Regions from separate parts of the Paracoccus sp. Arc7-R13 genome, predicted to be linked through region 2. Evidence: riboswitches for the same ligand, from Rfam matches in the RefSeq annotation. Region 2 holds a riboswitch; each other region holds the start of a gene.
What was found. A riboswitch is a leader RNA that binds a small molecule or an ion and turns the genes downstream of it on or off. The one in region 2 is predicted to bind cobalamin.
Positions count from the first base shown of each region.

Region 1: linked by a shared signal. The riboswitch ahead of EOJ32_RS18365 (TonB-dependent siderophore receptor) and the one ahead of EOJ32_RS02880 (energy-coupling factor ABC transporter permease) in region 2 are both predicted to bind cobalamin.
Region 3: linked by a shared signal. The riboswitch ahead of EOJ32_RS14640 (ABC transporter substrate-binding protein) and the one ahead of EOJ32_RS02880 (energy-coupling factor ABC transporter permease) in region 2 are both predicted to bind cobalamin.

Region 1 covers NZ_CP034813.1:122,577-128,404, forward strand. The annotation lists gene EOJ32_RS18360 (ABC transporter substrate-binding protein) at 1-514, opposite strand, end outside; gene EOJ32_RS18365 (TonB-dependent siderophore receptor) at 511-2,403, opposite strand; cobalamin riboswitch at 2,536-2,723, opposite strand; gene bhcR (HTH-type transcriptional regulator BhcR) at 2,786-3,607, opposite strand; gene bhcA (L-aspartate--glyoxylate aminotransferase BhcA) at 3,804-4,994, shown strand; gene bhcB (beta-hydroxyaspartate dehydratase BhcB) at 4,994-5,828, shown strand, end outside.
Region 2 covers NZ_CP034810.1:579,872-585,699, forward strand. The annotation lists gene EOJ32_RS02860 (molecular chaperone) at 1-256, opposite strand, end outside; gene EOJ32_RS02865 (spore coat U domain-containing protein) at 268-759, opposite strand; gene EOJ32_RS02870 (GAF domain-containing protein) at 1,091-1,987, shown strand; gene cobF (precorrin-6A synthase (deacetylating)) at 2,003-2,743, opposite strand; gene EOJ32_RS02880 (energy-coupling factor ABC transporter permease) at 2,740-3,405, opposite strand; cobalamin riboswitch at 3,436-3,652, opposite strand; gene EOJ32_RS02885 (cobyrinate a,c-diamide synthase) at 3,673-5,010, opposite strand; gene cobM (precorrin-4 C(11)-methyltransferase) at 5,007-5,774, opposite strand; gene EOJ32_RS02895 (cobalamin biosynthesis protein) at 5,771-5,828, opposite strand, start outside.
Region 3 covers NZ_CP034810.1:2,948,767-2,954,594, forward strand. The annotation lists gene EOJ32_RS14615 (pseudouridine synthase) at 1-446, opposite strand, end outside; gene EOJ32_RS14620 (nucleoside deaminase) at 565-1,017, shown strand; tRNA gene EOJ32_RS14625 (tRNA-Gly) at 1,065-1,138, shown strand; gene EOJ32_RS14630 (ABC transporter ATP-binding protein) at 1,154-1,918, opposite strand; gene EOJ32_RS14635 (iron ABC transporter permease) at 1,915-2,970, opposite strand; gene EOJ32_RS14640 (ABC transporter substrate-binding protein) at 2,967-3,974, opposite strand; cobalamin riboswitch at 4,112-4,329, opposite strand; gene EOJ32_RS14645 (hypothetical protein) at 4,562-4,816, opposite strand; gene EOJ32_RS14650 (TRAP transporter large permease subunit) at 4,942-5,828, opposite strand, start outside.

The DNA.
Region 1 (5,828 bases), on a different replicon from region 2:
GGCTGTCCTGACCCGAGCTGTAGCCGTTCGCCCCATACAGCGCCGCCCGGCGGTCGGGGCGCGGGTCAGCCTGCAGTGCCGCCAGGTCGCGGTCGAACTGCGCCACGATGCGGTCGGCGTTGTCCCGTCGGCTCAGCACGTCGCCCATCAGGCGCAGGTTAGTGCGGATGCTGTCCAGGTCCGTCCCCATGTCGAAGGTCGCCACGCGCAGGCCCAGCCTGTCCAGCATGTCCAGCGTCGCCGGAGAGGAATAGGTGCCCGCCAGCACCAAGTCGGGCTGCAGGGCCAGGATGTCCTCGGCCTGGCCGCGGTTGGTGGGATAGGCCGCGGCCTCGCGCGCCATGGCCGAAGAGACCGGGTCCTGCGCCAGATAGCTGACCGAGGCCAGCTGTCCCGGCGCCGCCACCAGCATCGCCAGCTGATCGGTGCACAGGTTGATCGACACCACCCGCACGGGCGCATCGGCCCATGCGGGGGCGGCCATCAGCGCCAGCCCGATCAGCCCGCGGATCACCAGCGCGCCTGCAGGCCGATGGTGCCGGTCCGCCCCTGGTTCGCAAAGCCCCAGACATCCGAATAGTCGCGGTCGAACAGGTTCACCACCCGCGCCGTCGCCCGCACGTTCGGCGTCAGGTCATAGCCCGCGGCAAGGTTGACCACGGTATAGGACGGCAGTTCGCGCGTCTCGAACCCGCCCCAGAACTGGGTGTCGAAGGTGCCTGCCACATGGCGCAGATCGCCCGTGACCGACCCGCGCCCGTCCAGGACCGACAGTGTCGCGCTCAGGCCAGCCTCGTGCCGGGGGCGGCGGGTCTTGACGCTGCCATCGGGATTTTCCGCGTCCAGATAGGTATAGCTGGCCCCCAGGGTCAGACTGTCGGTCGCCAGAATGCGGGCCGCGACCTCGACCCCTTGGCGGGGGCTTTCGCCGGACTGGTTGCGATAGGAATAGAACGCCACGCCATCCTCGATGCCGACAAGATAGTCGGTGATCTCGTCCTCCAGCGTCTCGTTGAAATAGGTGACGTCGATGGTCCCACGACCGTCCGGCAGCTGCGCCTCGACCCCCAGATCAAAGCCGCTGTTCTTTTCCGGGCGCAGGTCGGGATTGCCCTGATAGACGGTGCCGAAGAAGCCGGCATCGGCATACAGCTCGAAATAGGACGGGTTCACCAGCCCCGTCCCGGCGGATGCGTGCAGGCGGAACGGACGGTCGGGCATCTGCCAGGACAGACCCAGGTTCCAGCTGGTGAAATCGGCAAAGACGCGGTTCGCGTCGTGGCGCAGCCCGGCCTGGACATCCAGTCCGCTGGCCAGCATCGCGCGGTATTCCAGCGCGACCGACGACATCTCCCGGGACTGCCCCGGCGCAGTCGAGTTGCTGTCGCGCTGATGTTCCGCCAAGAGGTTCAGCAGCTGCGAGGCATCGGCGGCCGATCCGTCCAACCCCAGGCTGGCGCGGTATTTCAGCTTTTCGGTCTGGCCGCGCCGGAACGGGCTGTTGTCCTGGCTCTGCCGGGTGATGCTGTGCTGATAGTCCAGGCGCTGGACCAGGCGGCCGTCCAACGCAGTATATTCCGCCCAGACCCCGCCCTGAAACTCGTCGCGGCGGCCGAACAGGTCGGCATCGACCAGATAGCTTTCGGCATCGGTCGCGGCAAAGTTCTCGGCGTCGAAGCCGTAATCCTCGGTGGACTGGCGCAGCGCCACCCCAAGGCGCAGGTCGTCCGTGGCCAGGACGTCGCCGGACAGGACGGCGGTCTTGCGGTTGATCCCGTCCTTGCCGCCGCCATCGCCCGACTGGTCATAGCCCAGATCGTCGCGCGCCGACAGCGACAGCCGCAGCCCGCCCCGCTCCCCACGACGGCTGACATGGACCAAGGCCGCCCCGCCGTTCCCGGCCTCGACCGAGCCGCCATAGGACAGGCCCTGGGGCGCGTCGCGCGTGATGATGTTGATCACCCCCGCCGAGGCGTTCGATCCATAGAACACCGATTGCGGCCCGCGCAGCACCTCGATCCGGTCGATGTCGGTGGTCTCCAGCCCGGTCAGCACGTATTCGTCCTCGCCCCCCGCCGCCTCGATGCCGTCGATAAGGATCAGGGTGTGGTTCGCCTCGGCGCCGCGGATGCGGACCTGTGCGATGCTGGCGCCGCTGCCGCTGACCGACACGCCGGGTAGCGCGCGCAGGGCGTCCTGGACGGTGGCGATGCCGCGATCCTCGATCTCGGTCGCGGTCAGGACGGTGTGGGCGCGGGCATAGCCGTCCTGGGCCACGGGCGTGATGCCGGCGGTCAGCACGATCTCGTCCAGCAGGATGGGTTCCCCTGGTGCCGCACCTTGCGCGGCGGCGGTCACGGGAAGGGCGACAAGCGTCGCCAGAAGACAGATCGGACGGCGCATCGGCACGGACCTTTCAAGGCAGGCACGGCCTGCGGCAAACAGAAATGTCCGGCACACGGACCCGGTGGGTCGCGGCAGGACGGTGACTGTCACCACTGCGGATCAGCCGCTTTCCTGGCACGCCCCGCGCCGGAAATGGGTGAGTGCTGCGGCAGGTCTCCTGGCTTGCGGGTCGATGCCTTGGCCGGCCTTCCCGGATCGCTCCAGTGGCATGATCGGCCATCGCTCTCCGCTTACAGTTGCGGGGGCAGCCCCGGATTGGCACCGGCGTTCCCTTTTGATCCGGCATGCAGGCCGGAACCGTAGCGGCGCCCTTGTGGCGCAGAGGCCCCGGAGCTGTCAACGGGATTCGCCCACCCGTTCCACGCCCGGCAAAAGGCGGTCACCGCCCGCCCCGGCCCGATCCCAGACCGGCCGAAATCCGTTCCGCCGCGGTGGCGACCATGCCGCCGATGCGGTCGACGGCGGCATCGGTCATGCGGTTCGTGGGGCCCGACACCGACACCCCGGCCACCGCCTCGCCATAGCTGTTCACGATGGAGGCCGCGACACAGCGCATCCCCAAGGTGCGCTCCTCATCGTCGAAGGCAAAGCCGCGATGGCGGATCAGGGCGATGTCGGCCTGCAGCGCGTCCGCGTCGGCGATGGTCTTGTCCGTGAACCGGGTGAAGGTCGCGTCGCGCAGGAACACTGCCAGCCGCGTCTGATCGAACGCCGCCAGCAGCGCCTTGCCGATCCCAGATGCGTGCAGCGGAGACCGGGTGCCGGGCGGGAAAAACGCGCGGATCGTCTGATGCGTCTCGACCTGGCTGACGAACAGCACGTCGCCGTCGCGTTCGATGCCCAGGTTCGCCGTCTCTCCGGTCAGGGCCATCAGGTCGCGCATCACCGCACGGCTGCGTTCGACGATGTTCGTGCGCCGCAGGAAGGCCGAACCAAGGCGGAACGCCTCGGGGCCGATGAACCACTCCTGCCGGTCGGGATTGTTCTCGACATAGCGACGGTGTTCCAGGGTGGCCAGGACGCGGTGCATGGTGGCGGGGGACTGGTCCAGATGCGTGGACAGGCCGGTCAGGGTGATCCCCTCATGCGCGGCCAGGGCCTCCAGCACGTCCAGCCCGCGGTCCAGGGCCTGGATGCTGGCGGCGGGCTGATCGGCCTTGCCGCCTCTTGGTCGTCCCCGCTTGCGCACCGGCTGCTGCATCGGAATCACGCCCCTTCCGTCTGTAACACCACAGAAAATAATTTCATGAAAGCCGTTTTCCGGCAATGAAAAAATCACGCGCCCATGATTTCGGTGCGAAACCTGCATTAAACCAGATTTCCGAAAAACGATTTCAAAAAAATTTACCGGTTTGCGGACCCGTGCTACACCTTGTCGCATCAAGGAGGAGCCGACCGTGAGCACCCAGAACCCGATCTTCATTCCCGGCCCGACGAACATCCCCGAGGTGCTTCGCAAGGCCGTCGACATGCCCACAATCGACCATCGCAGCCCGATGTTTGGAAAGATCCTGCATCCCGCGCTGGAGGGGGTCAAAAAGGTCCTGAAATCGACGCAGGCGCAGGTCTTCGTGTTCCCCTCCACCGGCACCGGCGGGTGGGAGACGGCGATCACCAACACCCTGTCGGAGGGCGACGCGGTTCTGGCCACGCGCAACGGAATGTTCAGCCACCGCTGGATCGACATGTGCCAGCGGCACGGCCTGGACGTCCAGATCGTGGACCAGTCCTGGGGCGAAGGTATCCCCACCGACCGGTTCGAGGAGATCCTGACCGCCGACACGGCCCATCGCATCAAGGCGGTCCTGGCCACGCATAACGAAACCGCCACCGGCGTCCGGTCGGACATCGCCGCCATCCGCCGCGCGCTGGACCGCGCGGGCCATCCCGCGATGCTGTTCGTGGACGGGGTCAGCTCCATCGCCTGCTATGACTTCCGGATGGACGAATGGGGCGTCGATGTCGCCGTCACCGGGTCGCAGAAGGGCTTCATGCTGCCCCCCGGCCTGGCGATCGTCGGCTTTTCGCCTAAGGCGATGACCGCGGTCGAGGGCGCGGGCCTGCCGCGCACCTTCTTCGACATCCGCGACATGGCGCGGGGCTATGCCGCGAACGGCTTTCCCTATACGCCGCCCGTCGGCCTGCTGAACGGGCTGAAGGTCGCCACCGACATGCTGCTGGACGAGGGGCTGGAGAACGTCTTTGCCCGCCATCACCGCATCGCCGAAGGCGTCCGCCAGGCCGTCGCGGCATGGGGCATGACCCTGTGCGCGGCGCGACCCGCGCTGTATTCTGACAGCGTCAGCGCGATCCGCACGCCGGACGGGTTCGACGCCAACCGCATCGTCAGCCATGCGCTGAACACCTATGGCGTGGCCTTCGGCACGGGCTTGGGCGATGTCGCGGGCAAGGTCTTCCGCATCGGGCATCTGGGGATGCTGACCGACGTGATGGCCCTGTCGGGGCTGGCCACGGCAGAGATGGTGATGGTCGATCTGGGCCTGCCCGTCACCCTGGGCTCCGGCGTCGCCGCCGCCCAAGCGCATTACCGGCACAGCGCGGGCCAGGCCTGCAGGCAGGCGGCGTGATGGACGCGATCCCGACCCTGGACGACATGCTGGCGGCCCGCGACCGCATCCGCCCGCATGTCCACGTCACCCCCGTCCTGACCAGCCGGATGTTGGACGAGCTGACCGGCGCGCAGCTGTTCTTCAAGTGCGAGAACCTGCAGAAGGCCGGCGCCTTCAAGGCGCGCGGCGCCAGCAACGCGGTCTTTGGCCTGTCGGATGCCCAGGCCGCGCGCGGCGTCGCCACCCATTCCAGCGGCAATCACGGCACCTGCCTGTCCTATGCCGCGGGACGCCGCGGCATCCCCTGCACGGTCGTCATGCCCCGCACCGCCCCGCAGGCGAAGAAGGACGCGGTGCGCGGCTATGGCGCGCGCGTCGTGGAATGCGAACCCTCAACCAGCTCGCGCGAGGCGGTCTTTGCCCAGGTCGTGGCCGAGACGGGGGCAGAATTCGTGCACCCCTACAACGACCCGCGGGTGATCGCCGGACAGGCCACCTGCTCGGCCGAGATGCTGGAGCAGATCCCCGACCTGGACGCGGTCATCGCCCCCATCGGCGGCGGCGGCATGGTGTCGGGCACCTGCCTGACCCTGTCCGCGCTGGCCCCCGCCACGCGCATCTATGCGGCCGAACCCGAACAGGCCGACGACGCGGCGCGCAGCTTTCGCGCCGGCCACATCATCGCCGACGACGCCCCGGTGACGGTGGCAGACGGGCTCAAGGTGCCGCTCAAGGACATGACCTGGCATTTCGTCCGCAGCCACGTCACCGACATCCTGACCGCGTCCGAGGACGAGATCGTGGCCGCGATGCAGCTGATCTGGAAACGGCTGAAGATCGTGGCCGAACCCT
Region 2 (5,828 bases):
TCGCGGGCGGGCTGACCACGACATCCGCGCTGCGTTCCAAGCTGTCCTGGGCGCCGGGCTGCAGCCAGCGGAAGACGCGCGACTGGACGGTGATCGGCCGGCTGCCGTCGTTGCGCAGGGTCAGGGTGGTCGCCGCCCCGGGCGCCGGAACCTCCAGCAGCACCGGAGAGACCCTCAACCCCTGCGCTGCAGCCCCGACCGCTAGGCCAAGCGACATCGACACGGCCAGAAGGCCGCCTGCAAGAAATCCACGCATGGTCTGGCCTTTCAGTAGGTGACGGTCACCGTGACGGTATCGGTATAGGTTCCGGGGGCAGGCGTCGCCTGTGCCAGGACCCGGCCGAAGACCGTGAAGGATTGCGCGTCGCCCGTCCCCGTCGCGGGCTGGGTGTCCGCGCCCACGGCATTGCCCCAGTTCGTCACCCGCCCGGCGTCCTGGAACAGGGCATAGGCGATCGTCTCTCCGCCCGACGTCATCTGGCGCACGCTGGTCGTGGCCCCTGCGCCCAGCCCTTCGTTCAGGCCGATGTCATAGGGGGTGGTGTCGGTGCAGGTGACCTCCATCGTGGCCGTGGCATCGACATCCGTGCCAAGCACGCCCTGGGTCCCGAAATCCAGCGTCTCGGTCGAGGTGATCTCGCATTCGGCGACGATGGTGATCCGGACGTCAAAGCTGTCCTTCGTCACCGTCTGCGCCAGGGGCGCGGTCGCCGAAAGGGCGATGACGGCTAAGATCGTCGGAAAAATTTCCTGTGTCATGATGGTTCATATGCTCCAAAATTCGAGAACGCCGATCCGAAGTTTTGCAGACTAAGCAAAAAGCACATCTTAAAGGTGTATTAAGAAGTATCGGGCACAGTGATTTCGCGTCAAACTAAACCTTCCAGTGTGTAACCTTGATTTTGCTCAAATTCCCAATATCCGCGGATCGCCCCGCGGACCCATGCCTTATCCCTGGCCGCGGCGGTCATTGCCGTCGCAGTCCGGGTATCGAAAGAATTCGGTCATGACCTTGAACTGGAAACGTGCGGGTGACCCTGGCGCCGGATCCGCCGCCACAGATGGCACCCCGCGACGGGACTTGTCCGGCATGGACGTTCCGCCGACCGATTCGGGCCTGATCCGTCTTTACGAAAACGGCGTGCTGCGTCCGACGCGGACGCCCGTCTTCGACCGCGTCGTCGAGCAGGCGCGGCGGATATTCTCATGCCAAGCCAGCCTGCTGACGATCATCGACGAGGCGAACGACCGCCAGTTCTTCAAGGCCGAGGCGGGCCTGATGCTGACCGCGGAGGAGGATCGCGTCACGTCGCTTGCCTATTCCTTCTGCCGGATCGTCGTCGCGAATTCCGCGCCGCTGGTCATCGCGGATGCCCGGATCGATCCGCGGTTCAGCGGGCATCTGGCAATCGGCAGGTTCGGCGTGGTCGCCTATCTGGGCGTGCCGGTCAAGGACGAGACGGGCAGGGCCATCGCCGCCCTCTGCGTGGCCGAAAGCAGGCCGCGGGACTGGACGTCGGCCAATGTCGAGGTGCTGCAGGCCTTTGCGGAAGGTGTCTCGACCCAGATCAAGACGATGGTCCTGTCCGAACGGATGCGGACCGCCATCGGTCAGGAACCGGGCGGCGCCTCGGCCCTGCCACAGCCGGCCAGCGCGGTCCTGACCTATCACCATGCCCCCGACGGGACCGAGACGATCGACGCGGCGACCGCGGAGACGCAGCAGATCTGGGGCATCCCGGCCGCCGAATACATGGCGCGGTTCGGCGATGTCTTCGCCTTTTGCATGGTCGAGGATTACCCGCTGGCCCGCGCATCGTTCGGAAACTCTGCCGCTGGAATGATCCCATGGCACCATCGCTGGCGCATCCGTCTGCCTGACGGTCAGGTCAAGTGGCTGGAGGGGCATGGGCTTCCCGCATCCGGTCGGAACGGCGGGCTGACATGGGACTGCACGATCAACGACGCGACCCGCCTGACATCCTGACGTCCCGCGCGCCGGTCACGCTGCATCGTCGCGGGCCAGCAGATAGCAATCCATGATCCAGCCATGCGCGGCCCGGGCGGCGGCGCGTGCCGCCTCGATCCGCGGTCCGGCCTCGGTCAAGGGGCCCGCCTCCAGCAGTTGTTCGGGCATGCCCAGATAGGCGCCCCACCAGATCTGCAGGCCCTTCGGGGGCAGCGTCGCAAAGGCGCAGGTGCCGTCCAGCATCACCAAGACCCGGTCGGCGTCATTGGGAAAGCCCGCGTCGCGCAGCCGCCGCCCGGTGGTGATCCGCACCTCGGATCCCAGGGCGTTCAGCGGAATGGCATGGGCCGCGCACAGGGCCTGGATCGCGGTGATGCCCGGGATCACCCGTGCGCGCCAGTCCAGACGCGCGGCAATGCGCAGGCTGCTGTCATAGAGCGACGGGTCGCCCCAGACCAGCATCGCCACCGTCCCGCCCTGCGGCAGCGCCGCCGCGACGGCCGCCGCCCAGGCTTGCGCGATGGCATCATGCCATCGGTCGACGGCCTCCAGATAGGGCAGGTTTGCATCGCGCACCGGCAGGTCGATCTGGGCCACGGCGCCGCCGGGGCGGTGGCGGTCCAGCATCGCGCGGCGCAGATGGGCCAGATCCTCCTTCCCGGCGCCCTTGCGGGGGATCAGGACCAGATCGGCCTCCTGCAGGGCGCGGACGCCCTGCAGGGTCAGGTGGTCGGGATGGCCCGTGCCGGCCCCGATCAGCACCAGATCGATCATGCGTAGAGCCGGGGCGTCACCAGCCCGCTGCCGCGCAGGCCGCGGGCCGCCTTGGCGCCCGCCAGCACGGCCAGATCGACCAGCGGCTCGACCACGATGACCAGCAGATAGGCCGCGCCAAAGGACAGGACCCCCGCCGTCGCACCGGCGCCCTGACCATAGAACGCCCAGAACGCGACCCAGGCCACGATGCCCCCCTGATAGGTCGCCGACAGCGCCAGCGCCTGGCCATAGCGCAGGTCCACATAGGCGGTGCCCGGCGCGATCACCCGCCGCGCCACCGCCTGCAGCGCGAACAGCGGCACCAGCAGCGTGGTCACGTTCATTCCGTATTGCGGCAGATCGAACGGCGCGAAGAACAGTCCCTGGATCAGCAGGCCCAGGGCCAGCCCGATCGCCGCCGGCGCCGCGCCCAGGATCAGGAACAGCGTCGATCCCAGGATCAGGTGCACCTCGGACACGCCCACGGGCGCGGTGGGCAAGACCTGGAAGAACACGAAGGTCGCGGCCGTCGCCAGCGCCCCTCGCGCCGCCAGCGACGCCCCGCCCTGCGCGCGCAGGGCCTGGGCCGCCAGCCTCAGCGCGTAAAGCCCGGCCGTGGCGGCCGTGGCATAGCCCAGTATCAGCTTGGCGCCGGTGACGACGCCCTCTTCGATATGCATGTCATCCTCCTGTGGCCGTCCACCCGACGGCATGGGGTTGCCTGACATGGCCGGTTTCCTGGCTTGCGGGTCCGGGCGCGGCGTCGGCCTTCCCGGATCGCTCCAGTGGCATGGGTGACGCGCGCTCTCCGCATACAGTCGCGGGGGCGGCCGGGGCTTCGGGTGCCGCGATTGGGTCCACCCTTCCCCGTTCCCGATGAAGCCCGGCGTTTCACGCCTGACGGGCACCATTCAGACGGTCAGATAGACGGGATCGCAGGGCCTGCGTCAAGTCGCCGCCGGGGCGATCAGGTGAAAGAACGTGCCGGACACATGCCCGCCCCCGGACATCGTCCGGTGACTGCCGGTTTCCTCCACCGCGGCGCCGGTCGCGTCGGTCACGCGCGCCAAGGGCGCATCGGGCTGGGACAGGATCGAGGCATAGTGGAATTCATGCCCCCGCAGCGCCGTGCGACCCAGTCCCGGCAGGGCGGTCAGCGGATCGGCGCGGCGGTACCCCAGATGCATCCGGCGTTTGGCATAGCTGGTCTCCAACCCCAGCAGCCCCAACATCTGGTGTCGTTTTCCATCGGCATCCACCAGGCCTGCCCCAAGCGCCATGTAACCGCCGCATTCTCCATGCACCGGCCGCGTGCCCGCAAAGCGGTGCATGGCCGCGCGGAACCCGTCGCAGGCGGCCAGCCGGGGCGCGTGCAGCTCCGGGTATCCCCCCGGCAGCCAGCAGCAATCGGCGCTGTCATCCGGCCCCTCATCCGCCAGCGGCGAGAACGGCAGGATCGTGGCCCCCGCCCGCCGCCAGGCCTCCAGCACATGCGGATAGACGAAGCTGAAGGCCGCGTCGCGGGCCAGCGCGATCCGCCCGCCGGGGGGCGTCAGCGGGCGCGGCGCGGGCGCCTCGGGCAGGGCGCGATGGCCGGCGGCTGCGATGATCGCCTCCAGGTCGCAATGCGCCGCGATGAAATCGCCCGCATGGTCCAGGATGGCCTGCAGGCCCGCGGTCTCCTCGGCCTGGATCAGGCCCAGATGGCGTTCGGGCAGGGTGATGTTGCCCTGCCGCGGCAGGCTGCCCAGCACCCGGATGCCCGCCTGATCCATCCCCTCGCGGATCAGCCGGTCATGGCGCGACGAGGCCACGCGGTTCAGCACCACCCCCGCGAAGGGCAGATCGGGGCGCAGCGTGGCAAAGCCCCGCGCCGTGGCCGCCGCCGATTGTGCCTGTCCGCCCACGTCCAGGATCAGCACCACGGGCCAGCCCATCATCTGGGCGATTTCGGCGCTGGAGCCGATGCCGGTCTCCCCCTTGGTAGCGACCCCGTCGAACAGGCCCATCGACCCCTCGGCCAGGACCAGGTCGGCGGGGGGCTGGCCGGTCGCATGGGCGATCAGCCGCCCCGGCTCCATCGCCCAGGCATCCAGGTTGAAGCTGGCCCGCCCCGAGGCCGCCAGGTGGAACCCCGGATCGATGTAATCCGGCCCCGACTTGAAGGGCTGCACGGTGAGCCCCTGCCGGCGCAAAGCGGTCAGCAGGCCGAGCATCAGCATCGTCTTGCCCGTCCCCGATGCGGGGGCCGAGATCATCAGGCCCGGCGTCGGGGGGCGCGTCATTCCGGGAACCTCGGCGCGTCACCCACGGGGCGATAGCGGCGGTCGTAATCGGCGGCGTAGAGGCGACTGTCCTCGAACCCCTCGCCTGCCAGCGCAGGCCCGACCAGGATCAGCGCGGTGCGGTCGATGCCTTGCGCGTCCACGGTGGCCAAGGTCGCGCGGATCACCCGCTGGTCCGGCCAGCTGGCCCGCCAGACCACCGCCACCGGGCAGTCAGGCCCGTAATGCGGGGTCAGATCGGCCACGACCTGCTCCAGCGCGTGGATCGACAGGTGGATCGCCAGCGTCGCCCCGGTCGCGGCAAAGGCCGCCAGCGTCTCGCCCTCGGGCATGGTCGAGGCGCGCCCCGGCGTGCGGGTCAGCACCACGGATTGCGCAAGGCCCGGCAGGGTCAGTTCGGTCTGCAGCGCGGCGGCGGCGGCGGCAAAGCTGGGCACGCCCGGCGTCACGTCGAAGGGGATGTCCAGCGCCCGCAGGCGGCGGATCTGTTCGCCCATCGCCGACCAGACCGACAGGTCGCCCGAATGCAGCCGCGCCACGTCCTGGCCCGCCGCATGGGCGGTGGCGATCTCCTCCATGATCCGGTCCAGCGACAGGGGCGCGGTGTTCACGATCCGCGCGCCGGGCGGGCAATGGGCCAAGAGCGCGGCAGGCACCAGGGACCCGGCATAGAGGCAGACCGGGCAGGCCGCGATCAGGTCGCGGCCGCGCAGGGTGATCAGGTCGGGCGCGCCGGGGCCTGCGCCGATGAAATGGACGGTCATGGAACCTCTGCGATGGCGATGGTGACGGGACCGAAGGTCCGACGCGGATGGGTC
Region 3 (5,828 bases), 860 kb from region 2:
AGCCAGCCCGTCGCCGGCAGCTCCAGCCGCCGCTTCAGCTCTCCGTCGTTCGTCAGCAGCAGCAGACCCTCGGAGTTCAGGTCAAGACGCCCCACGGTCATCACCCGCGGCATGTCGCGCGGCAGCGCGTCGAACACGGTCTGGCGGCCCAGTTCGTCGTTTTCCGACGTGATCAGGCCCAGGGGCTTGTAGTACAGCCACAGCCGCGTCTCCTGCGGCTCCTCCAGCTTCTTGCCGTCGACGGTGATCCGGTCGGTGGGCAGAACGTCCAGGGCGGGACTGTCGATCTTCTTGCCGTTCACGCTGACGCGGCCCTCGATGATCATCCGCTCGGCCTCGCGCCTGCTGGCGACACCGGCGCGCGCCATCACCTTGGCGATGCGGTCGGCTTCGGTGCGGGGGCCGACCTGGGGGGCCTTGCGGTCGGGAATCTGATCGTCGGTCATGCGCGTCTCCTTCGCATCGCTGCGGGGCAAAGAGGGGTGCATACGCCCAAGCGGGCCGTGTGGGAAGCGTTTCTTTCCCCGGCTTGCGCGCCGCGCGGGGGATTGCGACAAGACGGTCATGGTCCCCTTCACCACCCATATGGCGCTTGCCCTGTCCCAAGCCCGTGACGCCGCGCTGCGCGGAGAGGTGCCGGTGGGCGCCGTCGTGACCGACCCGCAGGGCCGCGTGGTGGCCGCCGCGGGCAACCGCACGCGCGAACTGTCCGACCCGACCGCCCATGCCGAGATCCTGGCCATCCGCGCGGCCTGCGCGGCCCTGGGGTCCGAACGCCTGCCTGGTCACGACCTGTGGGTCACGCTTGAGCCCTGCCCGATGTGCGCGGCGGCCATCTCGGCCGCGCGGATCGCCCGGCTGTATTACGGGGCGTCGGACCCGCGCATGGGGGGCGTCGCCCATGGCGCGCAGGTGTTCCGGCACGCGCAGTGCCATCACCGCCCCGAGGTCTATGACGGCCTGGCCGCGCCTGAATCACGCGACCTGCTGCGGCGGTTCTTTGCGCAACGACGGTGACGCGACCGCTTGAACCTGCCGCGCGGGCGGACTATACCGATCCCCGCGCGGGTGTTGTGTAATGGTAAGACCCTAGCCTTCCAAGCTAGAGACACGGGTTCGATTCCCGTCACCCGCTCCAATCCCTCTCATTGCATCAGACGACCGGATGAAACCGCATCACGCGGCTGCCGTCCTGCGGATCGGTCAGCGTGCTTGCCCGCACCTGAAAGACGCGCGCCAGCAGGTCAGCGGTCAGGATACGGTCTGACGGGCCCAGGGCCACCAACCGACCGGCCTGCATCACCGCCAGTCTGTCGCAGCGCATCGCCTGGTTCAGGTCATGCAGGGCGATCACCGTGGTCAGACCCAGGCCGCCCACCAGATCCAGGATCGCCAGCTGATGACGGATGTCCAGGTGGTTCGTCGGCTCGTCCAGCAGCAGGATCCGTGGCGCCTGCGCCAGTGCGCGGGCGATATGGGCGCGCTGGCGTTCGCCCCCCGACAGGGTCGACCAGTCGCGCCCCGCCAGATGTGCCAGGTCGACCCGCGCCAGCGCCTGCGTCACATGCGCCTCGTCCGCCGGGGACCAGGGCCGCAGGGCGTCCAGCCAGGGGGTGCGCCCCAAGGCCACGGCGTCGCGGACCGTGATGCGGTCCGACGTCTCGGCGCTTTGGGCGACCAGGGCGATGTGGCGGGCGACCTGGCGCGCGGGCATGTCGCGCAGCGGCTTGCCGTCCAGCGTGACCTGGCCGCCGTCGGGGCGGACCAGCCCGGCCAGCATCCGCAGCAGCGTGGACTTGCCCGACCCGTTCGGGCCGATCAGGCCCAGCATCTCTGCGGGGCGGATGTCCAGGGTGACGCCGGCCACCAGGGGGCGCCCGCGCAGGCGGCGGGTCAGATCACGCGCGGTCAGCATCATGACGCGGACCGCCCGCGGATCAGGATCGCCGCAAAGGCCGGCGCGCCGACCAGCGCGGTCACGACGCCGATGGGCAGGGTCTGGCCGGGTACCAGCATCCGCGCGATCACGTCCGCGGCGATCAGGAAGACCATGCCGATCAGCGCCGACACCGGCACCAGCCGTGCGTGGCGCGTGCCCACCAGGAACCGTGCGGCATGCGGGATGACCAGCCCGACAAAGCCGATCGCACCGGTGACCGACACCATGACCGCCGTGGCCATGGCGGTCGCCAGGATCAGCACGGCCTGGACGCGCCGGACCGGCACACCCAGGGACGCCGCCGATTCCGTGCCGAAGGCAAAGGCGTCCAGCGCGCGGATGTGCCATGCGGCCGCGCCAAGGACGGTCACTGCGGCGGCCAGCGACAGGCCGACATCGTTCCACCGGACGCCCGACAGGTTGCCCAGCAGCCAGAACATGATGCCGCGCGCCTGTTCCGCGCTGGCCGACCGCGCGATGATGAAGCTGGTCAGGGCGTTGAACAGCTGCGACCCGGCGATGCCTGCCAGCACGATCTGCGCGGCCCCCCGCACCCCCGGACCGCCACCCGACAGGCGCGCCAACCCCACCACCAGCGCAAAGGCCGCGATCGCGCCCAGCAAAGCGCCCGCCGACATCGGCACGAACCCCGCGCCGATCCCCGCCACCGCGACCGTCACGGCCCCCGTAGACGCCCCCGCCGAGATGCCCAGCAGATAGGGGTCGGCCAGTGCGTTGCGCAACAGCGTCTGCAGGACCAGCCCCGAGATCGCCAGCCCCGCTCCGCAGGCCCCCGCCACCAGCGCGCGCGGCAGGCGATAAGCCCAGACGATACCCTGATCGATCGGGTCCAGCGGATAGCCCGCACCCAGCATCTGGTTGGCCAGCGCCTGCCAGACCGTCGAGAGGGGGATCGGCGTTTCCCCCAGGGCGGTGCCGGCCAGGGGGGCCGCCACGATCAGCAGCGACACCCACAGCCAGACCGGGGACAAGGGGCGGCGGACGGTCGGCACCCCGACATCGGCGGTCATTCGGACAGCCCGTCCATGCCCGCCGCCAAGGCCTCCAGCCCGTCGATCATGCGGATGCCGGGATGCAGCGCCTCGGCGTCCAGGATGACGATGCGATCCCGGCGTACGGCGGTCATCCGGCGCGTGACCGGGTCCGTTTTCAGAAAGCGCAGCTTTGCCTCGACATCGTCGGCGGGAAAGCGGCGGCGGTCCATGCGCGCGATCACCAGCACCGAGGGGTCGGCACGGGCGATCGTCTCCCACCCCACGGCGGGCCATTCCTCGTCCGAGGTCACGACGTTGCGCAGGCCAAGGCGGTCCATCATCCAGGCCGGGACGCCCATCCCGCCCGCCATGTAGGGGTCCAGCGCCAGATCGGCCGAGGAGAACCAGACCGCCGCGGACGCATCCGGCAGGTCCATCGCCCGCGCGCGCTCCACGACCGCCGCCTCTCGGGCCTGCAGGTCGGCGATCAGCGCCCGGCCCGCGTCCTGCGCGTCCATGACCCGCGCGATCTGGTCGATGCCGTCCCACAGGGTCGCTATGTCGAAGGGCGCAAGGCGGGTGCCGTCGGCGCCCACGCTGTTGTCCTTGCCTTGGCAGTCCGTGGGCATGACATAGGCCGGAATGCCCAGATCGGCGAACTGTCGGCGCGTGCCGACCGCCCCTTGGTCCCCGATCATCCAGGCGAACATCGTCGGCACAAAGCCGGGGCGCCGGTTCACCACCGATTCAAAGCTGGGCGTGTCGTCGGTGATGCGGTCCACCGTGGCGTCATCCTCCGCAAAGGCGGGCAGCACCGGGGTGAACCACAGCGCGGTCCCGGCCATCCGGTCCGCCTGGCCCAGCGCATACAGGATCTCGGTCGTGGACTGGCCGATCGACACGACGTTGTCGGGACGCACGGGGATGGTCACTTGGTACCCGCAATTGTCGATCACCAGCGGATAGTCGGTCGGCGCGGCAAAGGCCGCCTGGCCCAGGCCCAGCGCCACCGCGGTCGTCAGGAAGATTCTGGTCGTCATGGTCGTCCTTCATGAAACGAAGGACGGGGCTGAAAAAGGCGCAGCGGCGTCACCGGGGTCCCACCCACCTTCGCGGTCGCGTCGGACGAAGGCCGTGGATCGGCGCATGCGGTCTTTCTCCGGGGCACCCCGCCCGGGTTGGTTCAGGTCATGATGGCAGGTCTCCTGACTTGCGGATCGCGGCCTTCCCCGCCTTCCCGGCGCATGGGGCGCCAGTGGCATCATGGGGTCGGCTACCGCTTACAGTTGCGGGGGCAGTCGCGGATTCGGCGCCTGATGGCTACACCTCACCACGTTCCCTTTTCACCCTGCCGGGGCCTTGGCCGGCACGGGAACCATCACGGACGGAAATGCCGCCGGGTGGGGACAAAGTCAACCGCCGCGGCAAGCAGCCCGCAGCCGACCCGGCCACCACGGCCGACGCACTGCGACACCCACGGCTTATGCCAGCCTGACCCCGGCGACCGGTGCGCCGCTGGCCGAACGCGCGGGCGCCCTGCGAAGGAAGTAGTTGGTCGCAGTCCTTCCTGCCCAGCATGGCAGGGCCTCAGGCCGCCGGGCAATCCGGCGCCTGACACCGCAGGGCTTCAAACCTGGCCGGGCTTCTTTTGCCACAGGTGGCGAAGGTCCAGCCGGGGATAGTCCCGCTCGATCTGACTGCCCCAGAACAGGCCTGCGATCGGGGCGTCGGGATGGTCGGGATCAAGGCCATAGTCGATCTGGGCGATGCGTTCGGCCGGCATGTGCAGGGTGTAACGCAGGAACAGGAACTGCTCCAGCCAGGCGTCATGGTCCTTGTTCGTGAACAGGTCCGGGCGGGGGACGGGTTCGGGGTCGTGCATGGTGGGTCAGCCTTGGGTGACGGATCCCGATTGTCCGTCAATCCGCCTGCCGGTGCAACATTCCTGTCCCCGAACGAACAGGGGGCACGCCGCATCCGGCATGCCCCCCGATCCACGGCAGGCGATCAGTAGATCGCGAGGGCCGGGAACAGGATCAGCAGGCCCACCGCCAGGATCTGCAACCCTATGAAGGGCAGCAGGGCGCGGAAGATTTCTCCCAGCGAGATGTCCGGCGGGGTCACCGACTTCAGGTAGAAGGCGGCGGGCCCGAAGGGCGGCGACAGGAAGCTGACCTGCATGTTCATCGCGAACAGCACGCCGAACCAGACGGGGTCGTATCCCAGGCTGACGATGATCGGCACGAAGATCGGCATGGTCAGCAGCGCGATGCCGACCCAGTCCAGGAACATGCCCAGCACGAACAGGATCGCCATCATGAACAGGATGATGATCGTCGGGTTGTCGCTGATTCCGGTGATCAGTTCCGACACGAAGTTGATGCCGCCCATCAGGTTGAAGACGCCCACCAGGGCGGATGCGCCGATGCCGATCCAGACGATCATGCCGACCGTCTGCAGCGTCTGCATTGCCGCGCCGCGCAGAAGGCCCCAGGTGAATTCGCCGCGGATCACGGTCGAGATCAGCACGCCCGCCACGCCCACGGCGCTGGCCTCGGTCACGGATGCGATGCCGCCATAGATGGAGCCCAGCACCATGATCACGACCAGGATCGGCAGGAACAGGCCCTTGAGCAGGCGCAGCTTTTCGTCCCGCGGGACGCGGGCGGTGACGGCCGGGGGGACGTCGCCCGGCGTCAGCCAGGCACGGATCAGCACATAGGCCACATAGAGCAGCGCCAGCATGAAGCCCGGCACGAAGGCGGCCGTGAACAGGTCGCCGATCGAGACATTGGCGGTCAGGCCATAGATGATCAGCACGATCGAGGGCGGCACCATGGTCCCCAGGCTGCCGCCCGCGCAGACGACGCCGATGGCCAGCTTGCGGTCATAGC